DNA from 3 places in the Bacillus sp. SD127 genome. Region 2 is predicted to be linked to each of the others. Evidence: a T-box and tRNA genes for the amino acid it is inferred to sense, from the RefSeq annotation. Region 2 holds a T-box; the other regions hold tRNA genes.
What was found. The T-box of region 2 lies ahead of thrS (threonine--tRNA ligase). A T-box ahead of a tRNA ligase gene usually reads a tRNA of that ligase, here a tRNA-Thr.
Positions count from the first base shown of each region.

Region 1 (9,745 bases), 490 kb from region 2:
TGTGTTTTTGCTAAACAGTCGCCTGGGCCTATTCACTGCGGCTCTCTCGGGCTTGCACCCTAACAGAGCACCCCTTCTCCCGAAGTTACGGGGTCATTTTGCCGAGTTCCTTAACGAGAGTTCTCTCGATCACCTTAGGATTCTCTCCTCGCCTACCTGTGTCGGTTTGCGGTACGGGCACCTCTCACCTCGCTAGAGGCTTTTCTTGGCAGTGTGGAATCAGGAACTTCGCTACTATATTTCGCTCGCCATCACAGCTCAGCCTTATGGGAAACGGATTTGCCTATTTCCCAGCCTAACTGCTTGGACGCGGATATCCAATACCGCGCTTACCCTATCCTCCTGCGTCCCCCCATTGCTCAAATGGTGAGGAGGTGGTACAGGAATATCAACCTGTTGTCCATCGCCTACGCCTTTCGGCCTCGGCTTAGGTCCCGACTAACCCTGAGCGGACGAGCCTTCCTCAGGAAACCTTAGGCATTCGGTGGAGGGGATTCTCACCCCTCTTTCGCTACTCATACCGGCATTCTCACTTCTAAGCGCTCCACCAGTCCTTCCGGTCTGGCTTCACAGCCCTTAGAACGCTCTCCTACCACTGTTCGAAGAACAGTCCGCAGCTTCGGTGATACGTTTAGCCCCGGTACATTTTCGGCGCAGAGTCACTCGACCAGTGAGCTATTACGCACTCTTTAAATGGTGGCTGCTTCTAAGCCAACATCCTGGTTGTCTAAGCAACTCCACATCCTTTTCCACTTAACGTATACTTTGGGACCTTAGCTGGCGGTCTGGGCTGTTTCCCTTTCGACTACGGATCTTATCACTCGCAGTCTGACTCCCAAGGATAAGTCATTGGCATTCGGAGTTTGACTGAATTCGGTAACCCGGTAGGGGCCCCTAGTCCAATCAGTGCTCTACCTCCAAGACTCTTACCTTGAGGCTAGCCCTAAAGCTATTTCGGAGAGAACCAGCTATCTCCAGGTTCGATTGGCATTTCACCCCTACCCACACCTCATCCCCGCACTTTTCAACGTGCGTGGGTTCGGGCCTCCATTCAGTGTTACCTGAACTTCACCCTGGACATGGGTAGATCACCTGGTTTCGGGTCTACGACCACGTACTCATGCGCCCTATTCAGACTCGCTTTCGCTGCGGCTCCGCATCTTCTGCTTAACCTTGCACGGGATCGTAACTCGCCGGTTCATTCTACAAAAGGCACGCCATCACCCGTTAACGGGCTCTGACTACTTGTAGGCACACGGTTTCAGGATCTCTTTCACTCCCCTTCCGGGGTGCTTTTCACCTTTCCCTCACGGTACTGGTTCACTATCGGTCACTAGGGAGTATTTAGCCTTGGGAGATGGTCCTCCCGGATTCCGACGGAATTTCACGTGTTCCGCCGTACTCAGGATCCACTCTGGAGAGAACGAAGTTTTGACTACAGGGCTGTTACCTTCTATGGCGGGCCTTTCCAGACCTCTTCATCTACCTCGTTCCTTTGTAACTCCGTATAGAGTGTCCTACAACCCCAAGAGGCAAGCCTCTTGGTTTGGGCTAATCCCGTTTCGCTCGCCGCTACTCAGGGAATCGCATTTGCTTTCTCTTCCTCCGGGTACTTAGATGTTTCAGTTCCCCGGGTCTGCCTTCTCATATCCTATGAATTCAGATATGGATACCACTCCATTACGAGTGGTGGGTTTCCCCATTCGGAAATCTCCGGATCAAAGCTTGCTTACAGCTCCCCGAAGCATATCGGTGTTCGTCCCGTCCTTCATCGGCTCCTAGTGCCAAGGCATCCACCGTGCGCCCTTTCTAACTTAACCGTTAAAAAGAATCACTATGTGATATCTTGTGTTACTAATTGAATGTGATGTCTACTGTTATCTAGTTTTCAAAGAACACGTTTCGAAGGAATGATCCTTCAAAACTAAACAAGACAGGGAACGTTCTGTTTATAAGACCCAAGGTCTTATATTCCGTAAATATCCTTAGAAAGGAGGTGATCCAGCCGCACCTTCCGATACGGCTACCTTGTTACGACTTCACCCCAATCATCTGTCCCACCTTCGGCGGCTGGCTCCATAAAGGTTACCTCACCGACTTCGGGTGTTACAAACTCTCGTGGTGTGACGGGCGGTGTGTACAAGGCCCGGGAACGTATTCACCGCGGCATGCTGATCCGCGATTACTAGCGATTCCAGCTTCACGCAGTCGAGTTGCAGACTGCGATCCGAACTGAGAACAGATTTGTGGGATTGGCTTAACCTCGCGGTTTCGCTGCCCTTTGTTCTGTCCATTGTAGCACGTGTGTAGCCCAGGTCATAAGGGGCATGATGATTTGACGTCATCCCCACCTTCCTCCGGTTTGTCACCGGCAGTCACCTTAGAGTGCCCAACTGAATGCTGGCAACTAAGATCAAGGGTTGCGCTCGTTGCGGGACTTAACCCAACATCTCACGACACGAGCTGACGACAACCATGCACCACCTGTCACTCTGCCCCCGAAGGGGACGTCCTATCTCTAGGATTGTCAGAGGATGTCAAGACCTGGTAAGGTTCTTCGCGTTGCTTCGAATTAAACCACATGCTCCACCGCTTGTGCGGGCCCCCGTCAATTCCTTTGAGTTTCAGTCTTGCGACCGTACTCCCCAGGCGGAGTGCTTAATGCGTTAGCTGCAGCACTAAGGGGCGGAAACCCCCTAACACTTAGCACTCATCGTTTACGGCGTGGACTACCAGGGTATCTAATCCTGTTCGCTCCCCACGCTTTCGCTCCTCAGCGTCAGTTACAGACCAGAGAGTCGCCTTCGCCACTGGTGTTCCTCCACATCTCTACGCATTTCACCGCTACACGTGGAATTCCACTCTCCTCTTCTGCACTCAAGTTCCCCAGTTTCCAATGACCCTCCCCGGTTGAGCCGGGGGCTTTCACATCAGACTTAAGGAACCGCCTGCGAGCCCTTTACGCCCAATAATTCCGGACAACGCTTGCCACCTACGTATTACCGCGGCTGCTGGCACGTAGTTAGCCGTGGCTTTCTGGTTAGGTACCGTCAAGGTACCGCCCTATTCGAACGGTACTTGTTCTTCCCTAACAACAGAGCTTTACGATCCGAAAACCTTCATCACTCACGCGGCGTTGCTCCGTCAGACTTTCGTCCATTGCGGAAGATTCCCTACTGCTGCCTCCCGTAGGAGTCTGGGCCGTGTCTCAGTCCCAGTGTGGCCGATCACCCTCTCAGGTCGGCTACGCATCGTTGCCTTGGTGAGCCGTTACCTCACCAACTAGCTAATGCGCCGCGGGTCCATCTGTAAGTGGTAGCCGAAGCCACCTTTTATGTTTGAACCATGCGGTTCAAACAAGCATCCGGTATTAGCCCCGGTTTCCCGGAGTTATCCCAGTCTTACAGGCAGGTTACCCACGTGTTACTCACCCGTCCGCCGCTAACATCAGGGAGCAAGCTCCCATCTGTCCGCTCGACTTGCATGTATTAGGCACGCCGCCAGCGTTCGTCCTGAGCCAGGATCAAACTCTCCGATAAAGTAGTTTGACTGACTACGCACATCGCTGTGCGATTTTATTAAAACTTGAATTAACAGGTACGTTTTGTCTTGTTTAGTTTTCAAAGATCATTTTGTTATCGCTTTGTTAAAGCAACTTTATTAGTATACAACGTCGCTTTCTCAAAGTCAACAACTTTTTTAAATCTTTTTTTGGTGGAGCCTAGCGGGATCGAACCGCTGACCTCCTGCGTGCAAAGCAGGCGCTCTCCCAGCTGAGCTAAGGCCCCGTAAAAATGGTCGGGAAGACAGGATTCGAACCTGCGACCCCATGGTCCCAAACCATGTGCTCTACCAAGCTGAGCTACTTCCCGATTTCCCATATTGATAAAATATATGGCGCGCCCGAGAGGAGTCGAACCCCTAACCTTTTGATCCGTAGTCAAACGCTCTATCCAATTGAGCTACGGGCGCAAATTATAATGCCGAGGGCCGGACTTGAACCGGCACGGTAGTCACCTACCGCAGGATTTTAAGTCCTGTGTGTCTGCCAATTCCACCACCCCGGCGTGGATGGTATAGTTGGAGCGGAAGACGGGATTCGAACCCGCGACCCCCACCTTGGCAAGGTGGTGTTCTACCACTGAACTACTTCCGCAGACAGGATGTCCAGTTTTTATTTAACTGTCATCCTATATAATGCGGGTGAAGGGACTTGAACCCCCACGTCATAAAGACACTAGATCCTAAGTCTAGCGCGTCTGCCAATTCCGCCACACCCGCTTAAAAATGGTGAGCCATGAAGGACTCGAACCTTCGACCCTCTGATTAAAAGTCAGATGCTCTACCAACTGAGCTAATGGCTCTTCTTACAAGAGACTTGAATATTATATCATATAAAAGTGGTGCCGGCAAGAGGACTTGAACCCCCAACCTACTGATTACAAGTCAGTTGCTCTACCAATTGAGCTACACCGGCAAATGGTGGAGGATGACGGGCTCGAACCGCCGACCCTCTGCTTGTAAGGCAGATGCTCTCCCAGCTGAGCTAATCCTCCATAATTGCACTAACGTGCAATTGCTTGGCGGCGTCCTACTCTCACAGGGGGAAACCCCCGACTACCATCGGCGCTGAAGAGCTTAACTTCCGTGTTCGGCATGGGAACGGGTGTGACCTCTTCGCTATCGCCACCAAACAATTGAGAGTGTTCTCTCAAAACTAGATAACAGGTGTGACATCATTAGAAATTAGGTTAAGTCCTCGATCGATTAGTATCTGTCAGCTCCATGTGTCGCCACACTTCCACCTCAGACCTATCAACCTGATCATCTTTCAGGGATCTTACTTCCTTGCGGAATGGGAAATCTCATCTTGAGGGGGGCTTCATGCTTAGATGCTTTCAGCACTTATCCCGTCCGCACATAGCTACCCAGCGATGCCCTTGGCAGAACAACTGGTACACCAGCGGTGCGTCCATCCCGGTCCTCTCGTACTAAGGACAGCTCCTCTCAAATTTCCTGCGCCCGCGACGGATAGGGACCGAACTGTCTCACGACGTTCTGAACCCAGCTCGCGTACCGCTTTAATGGGCGAACAGCCCAACCCTTGGGACCGACTACAGCCCCAGGATGCGATGAGCCGACATCGAGGTGCCAAACCTCCCCGTCGATGTGGACTCTTGGGGGAGATAAGCCTGTTATCCCCGGGGTAGCTTTTATCCGTTGAGCGATGGCCCTTCCATGCGGAACCACCGGATCACTAAGCCCGACTTTCGTCCCTGCTCGACTTGTAGGTCTCGCAGTCAAGCTCCCTTGTGCCTTTACACTCTGCGAATGATTTCCAACCATTCTGAGGGAACCTTTGGGCGCCTCCGTTACCTTTTAGGAGGCGACCGCCCCAGTCAAACTGCCCACCTGACACTGTCTCCCCGCCCGATAAGGGCGGCGGGTTAGAAGGTCAATACAGCCAGGGTAGTATCCCACCGATGCCTCCACCGAAGCTGGCGCTCCGGTTTCCAAGGCTCCTACCTATCCTGTACAAGCTGTACCAACATTCAATATCAGGCTGCAGTAAAGCTCCACGGGGTCTTTCCGTCCTGTCGCGGGTAACCTGCATCTTCACAGGTACTATAATTTCACCGAGTCTCTCGTTGAGACAGTGCCCAGATCGTTGCGCCTTTCGTGCGGGTCGGAACTTACCCGACAAGGAATTTCGCTACCTTAGGACCGTTATAGTTACGGCCGCCGTTTACTGGGGCTTCAATTCGCACCTTCGCTTACGCTAAGCGCTCCTCTTAACCTTCCAGCACCGGGCAGGCGTCAGCCCCTATACTTCGCCTTACGGCTTCGCAGAGACCTGTGTTTTTGCTAAACAGTCGCCTGGGCCTATTCACTGCGGCTCTCTCGGGCTTGCACCCTAACAGAGCACCCCTTCTCCCGAAGTTACGGGGTCATTTTGCCGAGTTCCTTAACGAGAGTTCTCTCGATCACCTTAGGATTCTCTCCTCGCCTACCTGTGTCGGTTTGCGGTACGGGCACCTCTCACCTCGCTAGAGGCTTTTCTTGGCAGTGTGGAATCAGGAACTTCGCTACTATATTTCGCTCGCCATCACAGCTCAGCCTTATGGGAAACGGATTTGCCTATTTCCCAGCCTAACTGCTTGGACGCGGATATCCAATACCGCGCTTACCCTATCCTCCTGCGTCCCCCCATTGCTCAAATGGTGAGGAGGTGGTACAGGAATATCAACCTGTTGTCCATCGCCTACGCCTTTCGGCCTCGGCTTAGGTCCCGACTAACCCTGAGCGGACGAGCCTTCCTCAGGAAACCTTAGGCATTCGGTGGAGGGGATTCTCACCCCTCTTTCGCTACTCATACCGGCATTCTCACTTCTAAGCGCTCCACCAGTCCTTCCGGTCTGGCTTCACAGCCCTTAGAACGCTCTCCTACCACTGTTCGAAGAACAGTCCGCAGCTTCGGTGATACGTTTAGCCCCGGTACATTTTCGGCGCAGAGTCACTCGACCAGTGAGCTATTACGCACTCTTTAAATGGTGGCTGCTTCTAAGCCAACATCCTGGTTGTCTAAGCAACTCCACATCCTTTTCCACTTAACGTATACTTTGGGACCTTAGCTGGCGGTCTGGGCTGTTTCCCTTTCGACTACGGATCTTATCACTCGCAGTCTGACTCCCAAGGATAAGTCATTGGCATTCGGAGTTTGACTGAATTCGGTAACCCGGTAGGGGCCCCTAGTCCAATCAGTGCTCTACCTCCAAGACTCTTACCTTGAGGCTAGCCCTAAAGCTATTTCGGAGAGAACCAGCTATCTCCAGGTTCGATTGGCATTTCACCCCTACCCACACCTCATCCCCGCACTTTTCAACGTGCGTGGGTTCGGGCCTCCATTCAGTGTTACCTGAACTTCACCCTGGACATGGGTAGATCACCTGGTTTCGGGTCTACGACCACGTACTCATGCGCCCTATTCAGACTCGCTTTCGCTGCGGCTCCGCATCTTCTGCTTAACCTTGCACGGGATCGTAACTCGCCGGTTCATTCTACAAAAGGCACGCCATCACCCGTTAACGGGCTCTGACTACTTGTAGGCACACGGTTTCAGGATCTCTTTCACTCCCCTTCCGGGGTGCTTTTCACCTTTCCCTCACGGTACTGGTTCACTATCGGTCACTAGGGAGTATTTAGCCTTGGGAGATGGTCCTCCCGGATTCCGACGGAATTTCACGTGTTCCGCCGTACTCAGGATCCACTCTGGAGAGAACGAAGTTTTGACTACAGGGCTGTTACCTTCTATGGCGGGCCTTTCCAGACCTCTTCATCTACCTCGTTCCTTTGTAACTCCGTATAGAGTGTCCTACAACCCCAAGAGGCAAGCCTCTTGGTTTGGGCTAATCCCGTTTCGCTCGCCGCTACTCAGGGAATCGCATTTGCTTTCTCTTCCTCCGGGTACTTAGATGTTTCAGTTCCCCGGGTCTGCCTTCTCATATCCTATGAATTCAGATATGGATACCACTCCATTACGAGTGGTGGGTTTCCCCATTCGGAAATCTCCGGATCAAAGCTTGCTTACAGCTCCCCGAAGCATATCGGTGTTCGTCCCGTCCTTCATCGGCTCCTAGTGCCAAGGCATCCACCGTGCGCCCTTTCTAACTTAACCGTTAAAAAGAATCACTATGTGATATCTTGTGTTACTAATTGAATGTGATGTCTACTGTTATCTAGTTTTCAAAGAACACGTTTCGAAGGAATGATCCTTCAAAACTAAACAAGACAGGGAACGTTCTGTTTATAAGACCCAAGGTCTTATATTCCGTAAATATCCTTAGAAAGGAGGTGATCCAGCCGCACCTTCCGATACGGCTACCTTGTTACGACTTCACCCCAATCATCTGTCCCACCTTCGGCGGCTGGCTCCATAAAGGTTACCTCACCGACTTCGGGTGTTACAAACTCTCGTGGTGTGACGGGCGGTGTGTACAAGGCCCGGGAACGTATTCACCGCGGCATGCTGATCCGCGATTACTAGCGATTCCAGCTTCACGCAGTCGAGTTGCAGACTGCGATCCGAACTGAGAACAGATTTGTGGGATTGGCTTAACCTCGCGGTTTCGCTGCCCTTTGTTCTGTCCATTGTAGCACGTGTGTAGCCCAGGTCATAAGGGGCATGATGATTTGACGTCATCCCCACCTTCCTCCGGTTTGTCACCGGCAGTCACCTTAGAGTGCCCAACTGAATGCTGGCAACTAAGATCAAGGGTTGCGCTCGTTGCGGGACTTAACCCAACATCTCACGACACGAGCTGACGACAACCATGCACCACCTGTCACTCTGCCCCCGAAGGGGACGTCCTATCTCTAGGATTGTCAGAGGATGTCAAGACCTGGTAAGGTTCTTCGCGTTGCTTCGAATTAAACCACATGCTCCACCGCTTGTGCGGGCCCCCGTCAATTCCTTTGAGTTTCAGTCTTGCGACCGTACTCCCCAGGCGGAGTGCTTAATGCGTTAGCTGCAGCACTAAGGGGCGGAAACCCCCTAACACTTAGCACTCATCGTTTACGGCGTGGACTACCAGGGTATCTAATCCTGTTCGCTCCCCACGCTTTCGCTCCTCAGCGTCAGTTACAGACCAGAGAGTCGCCTTCGCCACTGGTGTTCCTCCACATCTCTACGCATTTCACCGCTACACGTGGAATTCCACTCTCCTCTTCTGCACTCAAGTTCCCCAGTTTCCAATGACCCTCCCCGGTTGAGCCGGGGGCTTTCACATCAGACTTAAGGAACCGCCTGCGAGCCCTTTACGCCCAATAATTCCGGACAACGCTTGCCACCTACGTATTACCGCGGCTGCTGGCACGTAGTTAGCCGTGGCTTTCTGGTTAGGTACCGTCAAGGTACCGCCCTATTCGAACGGTACTTGTTCTTCCCTAACAACAGAGCTTTACGATCCGAAAACCTTCATCACTCACGCGGCGTTGCTCCGTCAGACTTTCGTCCATTGCGGAAGATTCCCTACTGCTGCCTCCCGTAGGAGTCTGGGCCGTGTCTCAGTCCCAGTGTGGCCGATCACCCTCTCAGGTCGGCTACGCATCGTTGCCTTGGTGAGCCGTTACCTCACCAACTAGCTAATGCGCCGCGGGTCCATCTGTAAGTGGTAGCCGAAGCCACCTTTTATGTTTGAACCATGCGGTTCAAACAAGCATCCGGTATTAGCCCCGGTTTCCCGGAGTTATCCCAGTCTTACAGGCAGGTTACCCACGTGTTACTCACCCGTCCGCCGCTAACATCAGGAAGCAAGCTCCCATCTGTCCGCTCGACTTGCATGTATTAGGCACGCCGCCAGCGTTCGTCCTGAGCCAGGATCAAACTCTCCGATAAAGTAGTTTGACTGACTACGCACATCGCTGTGCGATTTATAATAAAACTTGAATTAACAGGTACGTTTTGTCTTGTTTAGTTTTCAAAGATCATTTTGTCACTTCGTTTAAGCGACTTTATTATTATAACTCGTTGACTCATTGAAGTCAATAACTTTTTTTGAAGTTATTTTTTTGTCATCGCCTTGTTTAGCGGCAACGAATAATAATATACCACCTTGTAAATAATAGTGCAATAGTTTTTTGAAGAAAAACCTAAGGAATTATAAAAGAGCGTCATCCTTCTATTAGAAAGGTTGACGCTCTTTTAAATTAGCGCTGTCTCATTTGCGGGAATAACAGTACATCTCGG
Region 1 covers NZ_CP191226.1:4,168,113-4,177,857, forward strand. Annotated here, with positions in the region: rRNA gene ACQVGS_RS21610 (23S ribosomal RNA) at 1-1,820, opposite strand, end outside; rRNA gene ACQVGS_RS21615 (16S ribosomal RNA) at 1,990-3,539, opposite strand; tRNA gene ACQVGS_RS21620 (tRNA-Ala) at 3,713-3,788, opposite strand; tRNA gene ACQVGS_RS21625 (tRNA-Pro) at 3,796-3,872, opposite strand; tRNA gene ACQVGS_RS21630 (tRNA-Arg) at 3,896-3,972, opposite strand; tRNA gene ACQVGS_RS21635 (tRNA-Leu) at 3,982-4,067, opposite strand; tRNA gene ACQVGS_RS21640 (tRNA-Gly) at 4,082-4,156, opposite strand; tRNA gene ACQVGS_RS21645 (tRNA-Leu) at 4,199-4,281, opposite strand; tRNA gene ACQVGS_RS21650 (tRNA-Lys) at 4,289-4,364, opposite strand; tRNA gene ACQVGS_RS21655 (tRNA-Thr) at 4,402-4,477, opposite strand; tRNA gene ACQVGS_RS21660 (tRNA-Val) at 4,481-4,556, opposite strand; rRNA gene rrf (5S ribosomal RNA) at 4,579-4,694, opposite strand; rRNA gene ACQVGS_RS21670 (23S ribosomal RNA) at 4,748-7,675, opposite strand; rRNA gene ACQVGS_RS21675 (16S ribosomal RNA) at 7,845-9,394, opposite strand; gene lysS (lysine--tRNA ligase) at 9,706-9,745, opposite strand, start outside.
Region 1: it encodes a tRNA-Thr, which carries the amino acid that the T-box ahead of thrS (threonine--tRNA ligase) is inferred to sense. The anticodon was not compared.

Region 2 (9,745 bases):
CAAGTTTTTGAACTTCTGCTTCCAGCTGTTCTGTTTTGCTTTGTAATTCTTGATTTTCTTTCTTTAAACGCTCATTTTCCATTTTTAAAGCTGAGGATTGCTCATGATTGCCTTCGTAATTCTGCAGGAATCTGATGACATCATTCATCGTCATCTCAGGCGCAGACGTTTGAGGAGACAATAAGTGTGATAGACTAGCTAACTCTTCCTTAAAGCTGTCATCCACAAAAGGCATGTGCTCGCCTGACATCAAAGCCTGCTTCTCATTTTCGGCAGTCGGGGTTTCAGGTTTCACCTGCTCCTCCTGCACTGCAGTTTCTTGAATTGTTTCGGGATCAACCGCAGGAGGCTGATATAGCAGTCTTTTCTTCGCTGGCTGCCCGTTTCCGAGGGCTCTCATGCGCTGTTTCCGCTGCTTTTTTGCAAGCTGAAGCGCTTTTTCATATTGATGGCGCACTACAGCGTTCCATCTGAATCCGCAGGCTGCGGACGTCCGATTTAATTTATCGCCGACCTCTTCAAAGGCATTCAGCTGAGTGCTGCCTTCTCTTACATGCCGAAGCACAGTTTCGGCTAAAAGCAAATCATTTTCTTCTGACCAAGCGTCCTGGCGCTGTTTTGTCATTTATCTCAACTCCCATTTTTCTTTTCATGATATTAGAATGTCCAGATTGGAAAATATTTATACAAATTGGCTGGAAGAATAGGAGATACGGAGGCTGAAGCGGCTTGCAGGAACAGTCGAATCCTTGTACAATGAGGAGTGATGTGATTTTTTCGACAAAGCGATTTTAGGTTTAAAACATAGATGAACATAGAAATGAAGGGAAGCGTACGTCATGGCTAATGAATTTCGAGTGTGTGATGATTGCCAAGCCACTAATATCAAAACATTGCTGCCGCGTTTAAAAGAAGTAGACCCGGACGCAAAGGTTGAGGTAGGGTGCCAATCTTATTGCGGGCCCGGACGGAAAAAATCGTTTGCTTTTGTAAACAATCGCCCGCTGTCAGCTCCGACAGAGGATGAGCTGATTGACAAAGTGAAAAAGAAATTAAAAAAGTAAAAACATATTTTTTCATAGCCTCGGCCCTCTGGTCAGGCTTTTTTGCTTCACATCATGTGATTTTCGGAAAGATGGAACAAATCGCCGGACAAATTCAAGGATGTTTTCAAAGAATAGAGTCGATATAATAGAAACACGGCTAAAAAAAAGAGGGAATGACGATGGCGTATCCAAATGGAAAATTATCAGAAGAAAAAGTGTTTAAAGATCCGGTGCACCGCTATGTTCATGTACGGGACAAGCTGATATGGGATCTGATCGGAACCCGCGAATTTCAGCGTCTCCGCAGAATCAAGCAGCTCGGCACGACGTATTTGACGTTCCATGGCGCTGAGCACAGCCGGTTCAACCATTCTCTCGGTGTCTACGAAATTGTCAGGAGAATGGTTGATGATGTCTTTAAAGGCCGTCCTGAATGGGATGACAGTGAGCGCGAACTCTGCTTGTCCGCGGCGCTGCTTCATGATCTCGGGCACGGGCCGTTCTCGCATTCATTTGAAAAAGTCTTTCATCTTGACCACGAAGATTTTACAAGAGATATCATTTTGGGAGACACAGAGGTTAATCAGGTGCTCAGAAAGGTGAGCCCGCGTTTCCCGCAGGATGTTGCTGAAGTCATTGCCAAAACATATAAAAACAAACAAGTGGTCAGCCTGATTTCGAGTCAGATTGACGCGGACCGCATGGATTATCTGCAGCGCGACGCTTACTATACGGGCGTCAGCTACGGCCATTTTGACATGGAGCGGATTCTCCGGGTGATGCGCCCGCGTGAGGATCAAATCGTCATTAAACAAAGCGGAATGCACGCTGTAGAAGACTATATTATGAGCCGCTACCAAATGTACTGGCAGGTCTATTTCCACCCTGTGACGAGAAGTGCGGAGGTTATTTTAACGAAGATTCTCCACAGAGCGAAGCAGCTCCATGATGAAGGTTATGTGTTCACTCATGCTCCGGTTCATTTCTATTCTATTTTTGAAGGGAAACTGACGCTGGAGGATTATTTGAGGCTGGATGAATCTATTATTTTGTATTATTTCCAGGCATGGGAGGATGAAGAAGACCCGATTTTATCCGATTTGTGCCGCAGATTCATTAACCGCCAGCTGTTCCAATACGTTGAATTTAATCCGAATGAAGAGATGTCGGCATATTTTGAGCTGACCTCATTATTCAAAGAGGCTGGAATCGATCCGAGCTATTATTTGGTCGTGGATTCTTCTTCAGATCTGCCATACGATTTTTACCGTCCAGGAGAGGAAGAGGAGCGTTTGCCGATCCATCTCTTGACGCAAAACGGTCAAATCAAAGAGCTGTCCAGACAGTCGGCCATTGTGGAATCCATCTCCGGTAAGCGGCGGACGGACCACAAGCTGTACTATCCGAAGGACCTGATTTGTGACGGCTCTGAACACCCGGAAGCGAAAATGAAAATCCGGCAGCTGCTGGGACTGACATAGAAATTGGTAAAGAAGGAAAAAGGAGATGTCGGGAATTTGTTGAAAGAACATGCAAAACTGATGAAGGTGTTCTCGGATTCTGGAGAAATCATCGGGCGAAAGAAGCTGCAAAAAATGATTTATATTGCGAAGAAAATGCAGTTTCCTTTCTATGAGAAATATGATTTTCACTTTTACGGGCCGTATTCGGAGGAACTGACGCTCCAAATTGAAGAGCTGTGCAACCTTGGATTCCTGCATGAGGTAAAGGAAAAAAAGGGCGGCTACTTTCAATACCGTTATTCGCTGACAGAGACGGGCTCCGCGTTTTTAGACCACGCCGATCTTGATATGCCTGATATCAAGCACTATATTGACAGTGTAAACAACCGTTCATCACGGTTTTTAGAGTTGGTCTCCACGATTCTTTACTTTGACGGGCTTGAGGCTGAGGAAAAGAAAGAGAAGGTATTTACAATCAAAAGCAAGCAAAAGTATACCAATGAAGAATATGACGAAGCGCTTCAATACATAGAAGAGCTGAAGCAGATTTGTTAACCATATCAAGCAAAAGAAATGAATCGTTTCTTTTGCTTTTTTTATTGACAAAACCTGCTAATGGATCTATTGTAGATAATAGTTATCCATAATGAACCAGGAGGGAACATAATGAAAATGAAATCGGGAATGGAGCAGGGAGTTTCTGTGCTGCTGTTACTGTCACGGCTGCCCGTGCAGGCTTCTTTAACATCAGAGGCGATCAGCCAGCGCTTGCACATGTCTCCGTCATATCTGAAAAAGCTGATGAGAACTTTGGTGCAGGCTGGTTTGGCAGAGTCCATACCAGGTACGAAGGGAGGCTTTACGATTACGAAGCCATTGACGGATATTACCCTCTATGATGTCTATCAAGCTGTTGAAGGAAGAGGTTCCATGTATCAAGGAAAAGGCCTTTTGCCATCTGTATTTGAGAGCGGAAATCCCTGTGTGCTGGAGACGGTAATGGGGGATATTGAGGATAAATGGGCTTCGCTCATGAAGGAAGAAACCTTGCAGGGTGTCATGAACAGAATCGGGGAGCTTTATGACCTCGAAAAAATTGATGATTGGGTACATCATCAGCTGAAAGGGCAATGGCAATGAAAAACAGCGGGCCTTTACATCAATCAGGATCAACAGGCATCTCAGTGTTAATCGTGCTCGCTCTCGGTTTTCTCATGGCTACGCTTGATGTAACCGTGGTGAATGTTGCAATTGCTGATATGAAAAACGTTCTTTCCCTTTCAATTTCAGGTGTGACGTGGGTTGTAGACGGGTACATGCTTACATTTGCTTCGCTTCTGCTGGCCGGCGGTGCGCTGGCTGACCGTTACGGCTCAAAGACCATTTATATGCTGGGTTTGGGCGTTTTTGTTCTTGCCTCATGTCTATGCGCTGTAGCAGCAAATGGCCAAATGCTGATCGCAGGTCGGCTGTTGCAGGGACTTGGCGCGGCTTTGTTTATGCCGAGTTCACTCAGCCTTTTGGCTGCCTCTTACCCCGATGAACGGGTTCGGGCCAAAATGTTTGGCTTGTGGGCCGCTCTCGTCTCCGCCGCCTCCGGACTGGGGCCTTTTATCGGCGGTGTTCTGGTGAATGCGGCAGGGTGGCAGAGTATTTTTCTGATCAATGTGCCATTAGGGGTTGCGGCGCTTATTTGCGCCTATCGAACGCTCAGCAGTTTCCCGGGAAAAGGCAGCCGGGTGAATATCACAGGGCATCTGCTTGGAATGGCGGCTCTCGGATTTCTTTCATTTGCGCTGATACAGGGCGCTTCAATAGGCTGGAGTTCGCTCACCATTCTCGGTGCTTTCGCGGCGGCGGTTTTGGCGTTTGTGCTTTTTCTTCTGAGAGAAATTTTTTCGGCAACATCTATTCTTCCTGCGTCATTATATAAAAATGGACGTTTCTCGGCAGCGCAGTTCGTTGGGTTTTTGCTGAATTTTGCTCTTTTCGGCGGTATGTTTATGCTAAGTCTATTTTTGCAGGAAGCAAGAGGCGCAAGTTCCTTTTTAGCGGGAGTCGAACTATTGCCGATGATGGCTGTCTTTGTGGTCGGAAATCTGCTGTTTGCCCGGCTGGCGAACCGTTTTGAAGCGGGGCTTCTTATGTTTGTTTCAATGGCTGTCAGCTGCATCATGGCATTGCTGTTATTTGTCATGGTTTCTCCGGATTTGCCTTACTGGCAGCTTGCGGTTCTGACATCTGTCATGAATCTTGGTGTCGGCATTACGGTTCCTGCCATGACGGCTGTGATTATGAAGACAGCGGGACAGGAGCATGCCAATATCGCAGGAACAGCTTTAAATGCCAACCGGCAAATCGGGGCATTGGTTGGCGTAGCGGTTTCCGGAGTGGTCATTCATCTGTCCGCCACTTGGTACACCGGAGCTGGGTTTACGTTTTTGATGATGGGCGCGGCATACAGTCTGGCCGCATTCCTTGTGTGGCGGTTTCTGACTTTTCATAAAGAAACGTCCGCTTCCGCATCATCTTAAAATCGTCCATTGTCTTTTCAAGGAATATATAGTAAGATATATGAAATTATTCAAACAGGCACTGATAAGGACACGAGATGCTTTTTACGGTTTCCAGAGAGGGAAGGATCAGCTGAAACCTTCCTAACGCAGAGAAAGCAGCTTACCGCCTTTGAGCCGTATCGGGGAAATTAAGTATCTGATACCGTCATGCTGCGTTACAGCACCGAGCCGACGAACATGTATGTTTGTTGGGAATTTGGGTGGAACCACGAATTTTAACACATTCGTCCCTTGTGAGGGATGGATGTGTTTTTTTATATGAGTCAATATATGCGATGAAAAGGACATGAATGATGTTTACGGTTTTCAGAGAGGGAAGAAAAGGTGCGAGCTTCCCAGCTTAGGAATATCATTTACCGCCTTGGAGCAGCGTTGGGGAACAGTCAGTATCCAATGCCGTTTATGCTGCGTTACAGCACCGAGCCGATGAACATGAAAGTTCGTTGGGAACTTGGGTGGAACCACGGGTTAATCACACACACTCGTCCCTTATAAGAGGGACGGGTGTGTTTTTTTATATACATATAGAAATGCGATGAAAAGGACATGAATGATATTTACGGTTTTCAGAGAGGGAAGGAAAGGTGCGAGCTTCCCAGCTTAGGAATATCATTTACCGCCTTGGAGCAGCGTTGGGGAACAGTCAGTATCCAATGCCGTTTATGCTGCGTTACAGCACCGAGCCGATGAACATGAAAGTTCGTTGGGAACTTGGGTGGAACCACGGGTTAATCACACACTCGTCCCTTACAGAGGGACGGGTGTGTTTTTTTATATACAACAATTAATAAGGAGTGTTTGAAATGAGTAAACATGTTAGTATTCAGCTTCCGGACGGACAGGTAAAGGAATATCCGAAAGGCACTACAGTCAAAGAGGCGGCTGCGTCCATCAGCTCCAGTTTGGAAAAGAAAGCAGCAGCGGGACAGGTTAATGGCCGGCTCGTTGATGTCAGCTTCAAGCTGGAGGAAGATGCTGAGCTTTCAATTATCACACTGGATTCTCCAGAAGGCTTGCAGGTGCTTCGCCATACATCAGCGCATGTGCTGGCTCAGGCAGTGAAACGGCTGTACGGCGAAGTATCTTTGGGAATAGGGCCTGTCATTGAAGACGGATTTTATTATGATATGAAGCTTGATCGGAGTCTGACTTCCGGAGATGTAGAGACCATCGAAAAAGAGATGAAGCATATTATAAACGAAAATATGGATATCAAGCGAATAGAGGTTTCTTACGAGGAGGCTGAAGCGCTTTTTGCAGAGAAAGGCGAGCCGTTTAAGCTGGAAATTTTGAAAGACATTCCGGGCGGGGAGAAAATGACGCTGTATCAGCAGGGAGAATTTGTTGACCTGTGCCGCGGGCCGCATCTTCCTTCAACAGGAATGATCAAGGCGTTCAAATTAACACGGGTGTCGGGTGCTTATTGGCGAGGAGACAGCCAAAATGAAGTCCTTCAGCGGGTGTACGGTGTTGCGTTTCAAAAGAAAAAAGATCTCGAGGCGCATCTGCATATGCTGGAAGAAGCAGCGAAACGGGATCACCGCAAGCTGGGAAAACAATTAGAGCTGTTTATGTTCTCGGAAGAAGCTCCGGGAATGCCGTTTTATTTGCCAAAAGGGCAGATTGTCCGCAATGAGCTGGAACGCTTTTCGCGTGAACTGCAAACAAATGCCGGCTACGCCGAGGTGCGTACGCCGTTTATGATGAATCAGCGGTTATGGGAGCAGTCGGGGCACTGGGACCATTATCGCGACAATATGTATTTTTCGGAAGTAGATCAGACTGCATTTGCAATGAAGCCGATGAACTGCCCCGGCCATATGCTCATCTTTAAAAACAGCCTGTACTCCTATCGGGATCTGCCGATTCGTATGGCGGAGTTCGGCCAGGTGCACCGCCATGAATACAGCGGTGCTCTAAACGGAATGCTCCGCGTCCGGACGTTCTGCCAGGATGACGCGCATATCTTTGTTCGGGAGGATCAAATCGAGAGTGAAATTAAAGAAGCCATTCGGCTGATTGACGAGGTATACCGCACATTCGGTTTCGAGTATACGGTTGAGCTTTCCACTCGCCCGGAGGATTCATCAGGTGAAGACAGCGTGTGGGAAATGTCTGAAAACGCCTTGAAACACGTCCTTGAGGATCTGGGTCTTCCTTATGAAGTAAACGCAGGGGATGGAGCGTTTTACGGAGCGAAAATCGATTTTCATATTAAAGACGCTCTGAAGCGGAGCCACCAATGCGCCACAATCCAGCTTGATTTTCAAATGCCGGAAAAATTTGATTTAACATATATTAATGAGCACAATGAAAAGGTTCGTCCCGTCGTCATTCACAGAGCGGTATTCGGCTCAATTGACCGTTTCTTCGGCATTCTGATCGAGCATTTTGGCGGAGCTTTTCCAGTCTGGCTTGCGCCGGTGCAGGTCCAAATTATACCGGTTTCTCACGTTCATATGGACTACTGCGAAAAGGTGCAGTCTGAGCTAAAGCGGCTCGGGATAAGAGTCAATATTGATGAACGCAATGAAAAGCTTGGCTACAAAATCAGAGAATCACAGATGCAGAAAATCCCGTACATGCTGGTGCTTGGGGATCAGGAAGTGAGTGAAAAGGCGGTAAACGTCCGTCAATTCGGACATCAGAAGAGTGAACAAGTTCCTTTTCAGGTATTTAAAGAGAATATTGTCGAACAGGCGAAAAATCGAAGCATGTAGGAGAAAAGTTGCGAATTCGCTGTTTGCTTTTTTGACTTTCCCTATCTGGTATCAGTAAAATAATAAGTAATCATATCGTTCGTATGTTATGAATGCATCTCGAAATGGGGAAATCTACATGGATCATGACAAACTGGAAGCAAATTTGCTGGATCACGCACTAACAAAATATTTGAAAAGCACGAAACTATTAGATGAAGCCACCGTTCCGAAACATGTGAATAATGTAAGAGGATTTATTCTGCGGATTATATATCGACACGGGAGCTGCACCATAAAGGACATTCTAAAAGAGGTCACGCTGTCTCCGTCTGCCACCACAACCGCTCTGAATCACTTAGAGCAGGAAGGGTTTATTAAGAGATCCAGAAATAACAATGACCGCCGGACCGTTTGGATTACGCTTTCTGAATCGGGGCAGGCAGCGGCTCTTCAGATGATTCAAAATCGCCAGCAGCTGATTGACGGCATGTTTGAACGTTTGACTGCCGAAGAGAAGGCAGCGTTTTTAGCTATTATTGAAAAAATGACGAAATAGAGATGAAAAAGCCGGCTTGCGAAGCGCCGGCTTTATATCAGATTATTCCATATCGCTTAGGCGTTTGCCTGCGACCGCGTAATGGTCTTTTCTCATTTCTTCTATAAAGACAACAATTTTTTCTTCAGAGGCACCGGTCGTTTCTTTCACGGCCTCTGTTACTTTCTCAACTAGATTGCGTTTTTGCTCGTCTGTACGGCCTTCAAGCATTTTGACGGTTACGTATGGCATAGGTGTGAATCCTCCTTTATATCGTTTCCTCTCTTTAGGAAAAGAGGCTTCTTATAGTATACTGAATAAAGTAAATTCTTGCATTTTTAGAAAGAGGGATCATCTCACTTGGACCGTTTTTTATATTACCCGTTGTCTCTAATGCCATATCTGGTCATTACCTTAATTGTTTCGTTTACAATGCATGAACTCGCTCACGCCTATGTCGCATATAAATTTGGTGACAATACGGCGAAAAAAGAAGGAAGACTGACGCTGAATCCTATCAAACACCTTGATCCGTTCGGGACCATTTTGATCCTGGTGGCCGGCTTTGGATGGGCTCGCCCTGTTCCCGTCAATCGCCGTTTCTTTAAGAAACCTCGTCTGGCCGGCGTACTCGTATCCATTGCCGGGCCGATCAGTAACCTGATTCTTGCGTTTATCGGTTTCTCTTTGTTAGTGTTGATGCATGCTTACGGAATGGAACTGCTTGCGGCATTCAGTACAGGACTGGACCAGTTCTTTTCAATCTGGATACAGCTGAACCTCATTCTGTTTTTATTTAATCTGCTGCCGCTGCCGCCGCTCGACGGCTATCGTATTATTGAAGATCTCGTCCCGCCGGGGGCGCGTGCCAAGATGACGCAAGCGGAAAGCTACGGCTTTATCGTCTTTTTGGTACTGTTTGTGACACCGCTCGGATCCTACGTGCTTTGGCCAATGCTCAATGCCGGAAGAGATTCGATTTTACATTTGTTTTCAGCGATATTTCAACCGCTTTTGTAGGAGGTAGAACTCATGGAAGAAAAAAAGAAAAAATCAATCGGGTTTAATATTATCAAAAGTGATCCGACAGACGGACACGGAGGCTTCGGCGTAGGGGCACTCAGCCTGGATAATATTTCACCTGTATTCGTTGATGTAGGGGAAAAAGAAGCGTTCGTTGATATCGGCGCGATGCATGCCCGCAGCGTCGTTGAAAAAGGCATTAAATTTCTGCCTAATAAAGAAGAAGTTCCAAACGGCAAACCATACTGGCTTGTGTGGGTGACGATTGACAGAAGAGAAGAGGGCCCTTATTACGCAGGGGTAACAGCCTGTGAACTGACGGTCGACAGAAGCATCAGAAGAGGCTACAAATCGCTCCCGGAGCATGTGAATCTGATGGATAAATCGATGAAACGGAACA
Region 2 covers NZ_CP191226.1:387,775-397,519, forward strand. Annotated here, with positions in the region: gene ACQVGS_RS02035 (RsfA family transcriptional regulator) at 1-625, opposite strand, end outside; gene ACQVGS_RS02040 (YuzB family protein) at 840-1,064, shown strand; gene ACQVGS_RS02045 (HD domain-containing protein) at 1,226-2,527, shown strand; gene ACQVGS_RS02050 (YwgA family protein) at 2,564-3,064, shown strand; gene ACQVGS_RS02055 (Rrf2 family transcriptional regulator) at 3,176-3,649, shown strand; gene ACQVGS_RS02060 (MFS transporter) at 3,646-5,043, shown strand; T-box leader at 5,096-5,320, shown strand; T-box leader at 5,352-5,578, shown strand; T-box leader at 5,612-5,836, shown strand; gene thrS (threonine--tRNA ligase) at 5,889-7,805, shown strand; gene ACQVGS_RS02070 (MarR family transcriptional regulator) at 7,924-8,343, shown strand; gene thmT (2-hydroxymuconate tautomerase) at 8,386-8,574, opposite strand; gene ACQVGS_RS02080 (site-2 protease family protein) at 8,683-9,342, shown strand; gene ACQVGS_RS02085 (YwhD family protein) at 9,355-9,745, shown strand, end outside.

Region 3 (9,745 bases), 550 kb from region 2:
CGTCCAACAATTGAAGGAGACAAACTGCTTCCTGTTGAACGCTTCGGTGTAAAGGTCATGTCGATGGGTTTCTTCGTTGAAGAAAATGCTCCTGTCGTCTGGAGAGGGCCAATGCTGGGCAAGATGCTCAACAACTTTTTCCACGAAGTAGAATGGGGAGAAGTAGACTATATCGTTCTCGATCTTCCGCCTGGAACAGGGGACGTCGCACTTGATGTACATACGATGCTTCCGAGCAGTAAAGAAATTATCGTATCAACGCCGCACCCGACTGCAGCCTTTGTTGCGGCCAGAGCAGGGTCTATGGCTATTAAAACAGATCATGAGGTCGTTGGCGTCATAGAGAACATGGCTTATTATGAAAGTGCAAAGACCGGGGAAAGAGAATATGTCTTTGGCAAAGGCGGCGGAGATAAACTTGCTGAGGAGCTTAAAGTGCCTTTGCTCGGCAGAATACCGTTAAAACAGCCTGATTGGGATAAAGACCAATTTGCTCCGTCTGTTTATGACGAAAGCCATTCAATCGGTGAAATATATCATGACATTGCAAAAAAAGTCGTTGAAAAAATGGAAGTGCAAATATAAAAAGGCGAACCGGGATTTTTTGATCCCGGCTTCCCTTTACTCACCTTCTTTAGCGGTTTCTGCTGCTGCTTTTTTCAGCTCATCTTCGAACTGTTTTTTGTAAAGCGGACTAGAAAGTGTCTCGGTAATTACTTGTTCTAAATAACTGCGGAATTCTTGGCTTTTTGCCAGTTCGCTGTATTTTTTATTCATTCCCGGGTCCTGCATAACACTCATCAGCATTTTCTGGTAATCCGGATCCTTCATCAGCTTTTTAATTACTTTTTCATGCTCTGTTTGAAGGGTTTTAGCAAAGCTTTCCGCAAATTCAGTGTCTTCAAAGATGTTTTTCCAAAAATCCGCACCTTTTTTAGAGGTGAGTGTTTTTTCTATTGTTCCTTTAATGGCATCCTGATCAATCACCAGTGCTTCATTCATCGCATCATCGTTTAATAATTCCTTAATTGCTTTCTTTCCATCATCTGTTTTTAATATATCAACAACCATTTTTTTGGTCTGATCATAATCCATATCCGCTGCTTGGTCTTTTGGAGCGCAAGCTGTTACAGATAATATCAAAAAACAGCCCATCAATAGCGTTTTGGCTTTTGACATGCTTAAGCTCCTTTCACATACTTATCTTACTTTTAATATGATTCATCCGGTTGGAATTATACATAACAAAATATCGCGATCTGCGATTTTTGAGGGGTTGAATAAAGAAATGAAAAGCCGTGGCTTAGTTCGTTTTTTCTTTTCTATTTTAGCTGTCGGAGCGGTTGTCACAAGTGTTGTGGGTTTTGCTTTAAAATGGGGGGGATATAAGGAGCTGTTTCTGAATTTTGAAGCGGGCCAGATTTTCTCTGTTTTATTTTGGTTTATCGGTGTCGGCATGATTTTTAGTGTCATCAGTCAAATGGGTTTTTTCGTGTTTTTAACAGTTCACCGGTTTGCACTCGAAATATTAAGATCTTCATCATTATGGAATTTATTGCAGCTGTTTTTCATCCTGTTTGTCGCTTTTGATTTAATGTACGTGCGGTTTTTATTTTTCGGAGATAGAGGAGAGTCAATGGCTGGCTATGCTTGGCTGCCGTTATTTTTATTGATCTTCGGTTTGCTTACCGCTTATATAAAACAAAAGCAGTCCTCAAAGAAAACGTTTGTGTCATCTTTATTTTTAATGGTTGTGATCACTGCATTGGAATGGTTTCCTGCGCTCAGAGTAAATGATGAGGACTGGCTTTACTTAATGCTCTTTCCGTTAATGGCGTGTAATGCTTTTCAATTGCTGATGCTGCCGAAGTTTGCAGCGAAATAATTTATTTTACTTCGGCGGATTTAGCATCTGTGTTTGCAATGAGATCTCCCACATTGACATTTTTTAAACCTTTTTCTCTCATATGATGGATAATCTCAGGCAGGGCCTCTTCTGTTTGTTTAGCTGAGTCTGAGGCGTGTAAAAGAATAATGTCTCCTCCTGAAACTTGACGGTTTACATTATCGACGATTTTTTCAACGCCTGGATTCGTCCAGTCATGGGAGTTCACACTATAGTGAACGACTGTATAGTTATACTGCTTTGCGATTGATAGGACATTTTTATTGAACTGACCGGTAGGAGGTCTTAGGAGCCGTATGTCTTTGATTCCTAATTTTTCAAAGGCAGTCCGCGCACGGTTAATGTCCTTTTTTATTTCACTATCCTCTAGATTGGCATAGTTTTTATAAGCATAACCCATACTTCCTATTTGATGGCCGTCCTTTACAATGCGAGCCACCGTGTCCGGGTGGCGCTCGGCCCAAGAAGCGGAAAGAAAAAACGTCGCGTTTTTGATGCCGTTGGTTTTCAGGGTATTAAGAATAGGCTCGGCTTTCTCATCGCCCCAGCTGATATCAAAGGTAAGAGCAATGTCTTTTGAATCTGTTTCTCCTTTATAAATGGCTTTCGGTCCGCTGTCAGTCGAAAACACAGGGAGCGGGACAGCTCTTTGGATATAAAAAAAGCTGGCTGCAGCAAATGCGGCGATAAGTATAATGATAAATTGTTTAACGCGTTTTATGTGCCACACATAGAAGTGATTCACTGATGATGCCTCCTTATCTTGTCCATCTTTCTTGTGTTACATCTTATGTGCCTGGCCAAACGAATATAACTGATAAAAAGTCTCTTTAAAACAGATTAAATTAGTTATTGACCATTTGATAATATCCGTGTTATATTATTATTCGTCGCTGATGAACAGCTGACAACAAATAAAAGCTTCATTAACCTTTTAAAAAGGTGTTGACTTAAAAGAAGCTGGATGTTATAGTAATAAAGCTGCTTCGTTAAGCGGCATAAATGATCTTTGAAAACTAAACAAGACAAAACGTACCTGTTAATTCAAGTTTTAATATAAATCGCACAGCGATGTGCGTAGTCAGTCAAACTACTTTATCGGAGAGTTTGATCCTGGCTCAGGACGAACGCTGGCGGCGTGCCTAATACATGCAAGTCGAGCGGACAGATGGGAGCTTGCTCCCTGATGTTAGCGGCGGACGGGTGAGTAACACGTGGGTAACCTGCCTGTAAGACTGGGATAACTCCGGGAAACCGGGGCTAATACCGGATGCTTGTTTGAACCGCATGGTTCAAACATAAAAGGTGGCTTCGGCTACCACTTACAGATGGACCCGCGGCGCATTAGCTAGTTGGTGAGGTAATGGCTCACCAAGGCAACGATGCGTAGCCGACCTGAGAGGGTGATCGGCCACACTGGGACTGAGACACGGCCCAGACTCCTACGGGAGGCAGCAGTAGGGAATCTTCCGCAATGGACGAAAGTCTGACGGAGCAACGCCGCGTGAGTGATGAAGGTTTTCGGATCGTAAAGCTCTGTTGTTAGGGAAGAACAAGTACCGTTCGAATAGGACGGTACCTTGACGGTACCTAACCAGAAAGCCACGGCTAACTACGTGCCAGCAGCCGCGGTAATACGTAGGTGGCAAGCGTTGTCCGGAATTATTGGGCGTAAAGGGCTCGCAGGCGGTTCCTTAAGTCTGATGTGAAAGCCCCCGGCTCAACCGGGGAGGGTCATTGGAAACTGGGGAACTTGAGTGCAGAAGAGGAGAGTGGAATTCCACGTGTAGCGGTGAAATGCGTAGAGATGTGGAGGAACACCAGTGGCGAAGGCGACTCTCTGGTCTGTAACTGACGCTGAGGAGCGAAAGCGTGGGGAGCGAACAGGATTAGATACCCTGGTAGTCCACGCCGTAAACGATGAGTGCTAAGTGTTAGGGGGTTTCCGCCCCTTAGTGCTGCAGCTAACGCATTAAGCACTCCGCCTGGGGAGTACGGTCGCAAGACTGAAACTCAAAGGAATTGACGGGGGCCCGCACAAGCGGTGGAGCATGTGGTTTAATTCGAAGCAACGCGAAGAACCTTACCAGGTCTTGACATCCTCTGACAATCCTAGAGATAGGACGTCCCCTTCGGGGGCAGAGTGACAGGTGGTGCATGGTTGTCGTCAGCTCGTGTCGTGAGATGTTGGGTTAAGTCCCGCAACGAGCGCAACCCTTGATCTTAGTTGCCAGCATTCAGTTGGGCACTCTAAGGTGACTGCCGGTGACAAACCGGAGGAAGGTGGGGATGACGTCAAATCATCATGCCCCTTATGACCTGGGCTACACACGTGCTACAATGGACAGAACAAAGGGCAGCGAAACCGCGAGGTTAAGCCAATCCCACAAATCTGTTCTCAGTTCGGATCGCAGTCTGCAACTCGACTGCGTGAAGCTGGAATCGCTAGTAATCGCGGATCAGCATGCCGCGGTGAATACGTTCCCGGGCCTTGTACACACCGCCCGTCACACCACGAGAGTTTGTAACACCCGAAGTCGGTGAGGTAACCTTTATGGAGCCAGCCGCCGAAGGTGGGACAGATGATTGGGGTGAAGTCGTAACAAGGTAGCCGTATCGGAAGGTGCGGCTGGATCACCTCCTTTCTAAGGATATTTACGGAATATAAGACCTTGGGTCTTATAAACAGAACGTTCCCTGTCTTGTTTAGTTTTGAAGGATCATTCCTTCGAAACGTGTTCTTTGAAAACTAGATAACAGTAGACATCACATTCAATTAGTAACACAAGATATCACATAGTGATTCTTTTTAACGGTTAAGTTAGAAAGGGCGCACGGTGGATGCCTTGGCACTAGGAGCCGATGAAGGACGGGACGAACACCGATATGCTTCGGGGAGCTGTAAGCAAGCTTTGATCCGGAGATTTCCGAATGGGGAAACCCACCACTCGTAATGGAGTGGTATCCATATCTGAATTCATAGGATATGAGAAGGCAGACCCGGGGAACTGAAACATCTAAGTACCCGGAGGAAGAGAAAGCAAATGCGATTCCCTGAGTAGCGGCGAGCGAAACGGGATTAGCCCAAACCAAGAGGCTTGCCTCTTGGGGTTGTAGGACACTCTATACGGAGTTACAAAGGAACGAGGTAGATGAAGAGGTCTGGAAAGGCCCGCCATAGGAGGTAACAGCCCTGTAGTCAAAACTTCGTTCTCTCCAGAGTGGATCCTGAGTACGGCGGAACACGTGAAATTCCGTCGGAATCCGGGAGGACCATCTCCCAAGGCTAAATACTCCCTAGTGACCGATAGTGAACCAGTACCGTGAGGGAAAGGTGAAAAGCACCCCGGAAGGGGAGTGAAAGAGATCCTGAAACCGTGTGCCTACAAGTAGTCAGAGCCCGTTAATGGGTGATGGCGTGCCTTTTGTAGAATGAACCGGCGAGTTACGATCCCGTGCAAGGTTAAGCAGAAGATGCGGAGCCGCAGCGAAAGCGAGTCTGAATAGGGCGCATGAGTACGTGGTCGTAGACCCGAAACCAGGTGATCTACCCATGTCCAGGGTGAAGTTCAGGTAACACTGAATGGAGGCCCGAACCCACGCACGTTGAAAAGTGCGGGGATGAGGTGTGGGTAGGGGTGAAATGCCAATCGAACCTGGAGATAGCTGGTTCTCTCCGAAATAGCTTTAGGGCTAGCCTCAAGGTAAGAGTCTTGGAGGTAGAGCACTGATTGGACTAGGGGCCCCTACCGGGTTACCGAATTCAGTCAAACTCCGAATGCCAATGACTTATCCTTGGGAGTCAGACTGCGAGTGATAAGATCCGTAGTCGAAAGGGAAACAGCCCAGACCGCCAGCTAAGGTCCCAAAGTATACGTTAAGTGGAAAAGGATGTGGAGTTGCTTAGACAACCAGGATGTTGGCTTAGAAGCAGCCACCATTTAAAGAGTGCGTAATAGCTCACTGGTCGAGTGACTCTGCGCCGAAAATGTACCGGGGCTAAACGTATCACCGAAGCTGCGGACTGTTCTTCGAACAGTGGTAGGAGAGCGTTCTAAGGGCTGTGAAGCCAGACCGGAAGGACTGGTGGAGCGCTTAGAAGTGAGAATGCCGGTATGAGTAGCGAAAGAGGGGTGAGAATCCCCTCCACCGAATGCCTAAGGTTTCCTGAGGAAGGCTCGTCCGCTCAGGGTTAGTCGGGACCTAAGCCGAGGCCGAAAGGCGTAGGCGATGGACAACAGGTTGATATTCCTGTACCACCTCCTCACCATTTGAGCAATGGGGGGACGCAGGAGGATAGGGTAAGCGCGGTATTGGATATCCGCGTCCAAGCAGTTAGGCTGGGAAATAGGCAAATCCGTTTCCCATAAGGCTGAGCTGTGATGGCGAGCGAAATTTAGTAGCGAAGTTCCTGATTCCACACTGCCAAGAAAAGCCTCTAGCGAGGTGAGAGGTGCCCGTACCGCAAACCGACACAGGTAGGCGAGGAGAGAATCCTAAGGTGATCGAGAGAACTCTCGTTAAGGAACTCGGCAAAATGACCCCGTAACTTCGGGAGAAGGGGTGCTCTGTTAGGGTGCAAGCCCGAGAGAGCCGCAGTGAATAGGCCCAGGCGACTGTTTAGCAAAAACACAGGTCTCTGCGAAGCCGTAAGGCGAAGTATAGGGGCTGACGCCTGCCCGGTGCTGGAAGGTTAAGAGGAGCGCTTAGCGTAAGCGAAGGTGCGAATTGAAGCCCCAGTAAACGGCGGCCGTAACTATAACGGTCCTAAGGTAGCGAAATTCCTTGTCGGGTAAGTTCCGACCCGCACGAAAGGCGCAACGATCTGGGCACTGTCTCAACGAGAGACTCGGTGAAATTATAGTACCTGTGAAGATGCAGGTTACCCGCGACAGGACGGAAAGACCCCGTGGAGCTTTACTGCAGCCTGATATTGAATGTTGGTACAGCTTGTACAGGATAGGTAGGAGCCTTGGAAACCGGAGCGCCAGCTTCGGTGGAGGCATCGGTGGGATACTACCCTGGCTGTATTGACCTTCTAACCCGCCGCCCTTATCGGGCGGGGAGACAGTGTCAGGTGGGCAGTTTGACTGGGGCGGTCGCCTCCTAAAAGGTAACGGAGGCGCCCAAAGGTTCCCTCAGAATGGTTGGAAATCATTCGCAGAGTGTAAAGGCACAAGGGAGCTTGACTGCGAGACCTACAAGTCGAGCAGGGACGAAAGTCGGGCTTAGTGATCCGGTGGTTCCGCATGGAAGGGCCATCGCTCAACGGATAAAAGCTACCCCGGGGATAACAGGCTTATCTCCCCCAAGAGTCCACATCGACGGGGAGGTTTGGCACCTCGATGTCGGCTCATCGCATCCTGGGGCTGTAGTCGGTCCCAAGGGTTGGGCTGTTCGCCCATTAAAGCGGTACGCGAGCTGGGTTCAGAACGTCGTGAGACAGTTCGGTCCCTATCCGTCGCGGGCGCAGGAAATTTGAGAGGAGCTGTCCTTAGTACGAGAGGACCGGGATGGACGCACCGCTGGTGTACCAGTTGTTCTGCCAAGGGCATCGCTGGGTAGCTATGTGCGGACGGGATAAGTGCTGAAAGCATCTAAGCATGAAGCCCCCCTCAAGATGAGATTTCCCATTCCGCAAGGAAGTAAGATCCCTGAAAGATGATCAGGTTGATAGGTCTGAGGTGGAAGTGTGGCGACACATGGAGCTGACAGATACTAATCGATCGAGGACTTAACCTAATTTCTAATGATGTCACACCTGTTATCTAGTTTTGAGAGAACACTCTCAATTGTTTGGTGGCGATAGCGAAGAGGTCACACCCGTTCCCATGCCGAACACGGAAGTTAAGCTCTTCAGCGCCGATGGTAGTCGGGGGTTTCCCCCTGTGAGAGTAGGACGCCGCCAAGCAGTTTTATCTATTTCTACCATGTTTGTTTATGAAGCTTATATCATTCCGCAGTAGCTCAGTGGTAGAGCTATCGGCTGTTAACCGATCGGTCGTAGGTTCGAATCCTACCTGCGGAGCCATTGCTTCCATAGCTCAGCAGGTAGAGCACTTCCATGGTAAGGAAGAGGTCAGCGGTTCGAGCCCGCTTGGAAGCTTTATTTAAATGCATTACTCTTACCAAGGTTTCTCAAAAAGGAGAAAGCTTTTTTTATTGCGATATGCGGAAGTAGTTCAGTGGTAGAACACCACCTTGCCAAGGTGGGGGTCGCGGGTTCGAATCCCGTCTTCCGCTCCATTTTTTCATCCCAACGGGATGTTGATACAAGTGAAAATGCGCCCGTAGCTCAATTGGATAGAGCGTTTGACTACGGATCAAAAGGTTAGGGGTTCGACTCCTCTCGGGCGCGCCATATATTTTATCAATATGGGAAATCGGGAAGTAGCTCAGCTTGGTAGAGCACATGGTTTGGGACCATGGGGTCGCAGGTTCGAATCCTGTCTTCCCGACCATTTTTACGGGGCCTTAGCTCAGCTGGGAGAGCGCCTGCTTTGCACGCAGGAGGTCAGCGGTTCGATCCCGCTAGGCTCCACCAAAAAAAGATTTAAAAAATGTTGTTGACTTTGAAAAAGCGACATTGTATACTAATAAAGTTGCTTTAACAAAGCGGTAACAAAATGATCTTTGAAAACTAAACAAGACAAAACGTACCTGTTAATTCAAGTTTTAATATAAATCGCACAGCAATGTGCGTAGTCAGTCAAACTACTTTATCGGAGAGTTTGATCCTGGCTCAGGACGAACGCTGGCGGCGTGCCTAATACATGCAAGTCGAGCGGACAGATGGGAGCTTGCTCCCTGATGTTAGCGGCGGACGGGTGAGTAACACGTGGGTAACCTGCCTGTAAGACTGGGATAACTCCGGGAAACCGGGGCTAATACCGGATGCTTGTTTGAACCGCATGGTTCAAACATAAAAGGTGGCTTCGGCTACCACTTACAGATGGACCCGCGGCGCATTAGCTAGTTGGTGAGGTAATGGCTCACCAAGGCAACGATGCGTAGCCGACCTGAGAGGGTGATCGGCCACACTGGGACTGAGACACGGCCCAGACTCCTACGGGAGGCAGCAGTAGGGAATCTTCCGCAATGGACGAAAGTCTGACGGAGCAACGCCGCGTGAGTGATGAAGGTTTTCGGATCGTAAAGCTCTGTTGTTAGGGAAGAACAAGTACCGTTCGAATAGGGCGGTACCTTGACGGTACTTAACCAGAAAGCCACGGCTAACTACGTGCCAGCAGCCGCGGTAATACGTAGGTGGCAAGCGTTGTCCGGAATTATTGGGCGTAAAGGGCTCGCAGGCGGTTCCTTAAGTCTGATGTGAAAGCCCCCGGCTCAACCGGGGAGGGTCATTGGAAACTGGGGAACTTGAGTGCAGAAGAGGAGAGTGGAATTCCACGTGTAGCGGTGAAATGCGTAGAGATGTGGAGGAACACCAGTGGCGAAGGCGACTCTCTGGTCTGTAACTGACGCTGAGGAGCGAAAGCGTGGGGAGCGAACAGGATTAGATACCCTGGTAGTCCACGCCGTAAACGATGAGTGCTAAGTGTTAGGGGGTTTCCGCCCCTTAGTGCTGCAGCTAACGCATTAAGCACTCCGCCTGGGGAGTACGGTCGCAAGACTGAAACTCAAAGGAATTGACGGGGGCCCGCACAAGCGGTGGAGCATGTGGTTTAATTCGAAGCAACGCGAAGAACCTTACCAGGTCTTGACATCCTCTGACAATCCTAGAGATAGGACGTCCCCTTCGGGGGCAGAGTGACAGGTGGTGCATGGTTGTCGTCAGCTCGTGTCGTGAGATGTTGGGTTAAGTCCCGCAACGAGCGCAAC
Region 3 covers NZ_CP191226.1:4,100,108-4,109,852, reverse strand. Annotated here, with positions in the region: gene salA (iron-sulfur carrier protein/transcriptional regulator SalA) at 1-585, shown strand, start outside; gene gerD (spore germination lipoprotein GerD) at 622-1,179, opposite strand; gene kbaA (KinB-signaling pathway activation protein) at 1,289-1,885, shown strand; gene pdaB (polysaccharide deacetylase family sporulation protein PdaB) at 1,887-2,651, opposite strand; rRNA gene ACQVGS_RS21220 (16S ribosomal RNA) at 3,002-4,551, shown strand; rRNA gene ACQVGS_RS21215 (23S ribosomal RNA) at 4,721-7,648, shown strand; rRNA gene rrf (5S ribosomal RNA) at 7,702-7,817, shown strand; tRNA gene ACQVGS_RS21205 (tRNA-Asn) at 7,863-7,937, shown strand; tRNA gene ACQVGS_RS21200 (tRNA-Thr) at 7,940-8,012, shown strand; tRNA gene ACQVGS_RS21195 (tRNA-Gly) at 8,078-8,152, shown strand; tRNA gene ACQVGS_RS21190 (tRNA-Arg) at 8,191-8,267, shown strand; tRNA gene ACQVGS_RS21185 (tRNA-Pro) at 8,291-8,367, shown strand; tRNA gene ACQVGS_RS21180 (tRNA-Ala) at 8,375-8,450, shown strand; rRNA gene ACQVGS_RS21175 (16S ribosomal RNA) at 8,626-9,745, shown strand, end outside.
Region 3: it encodes a tRNA-Thr, which carries the amino acid that the T-box ahead of thrS (threonine--tRNA ligase) is inferred to sense. The anticodon was not compared.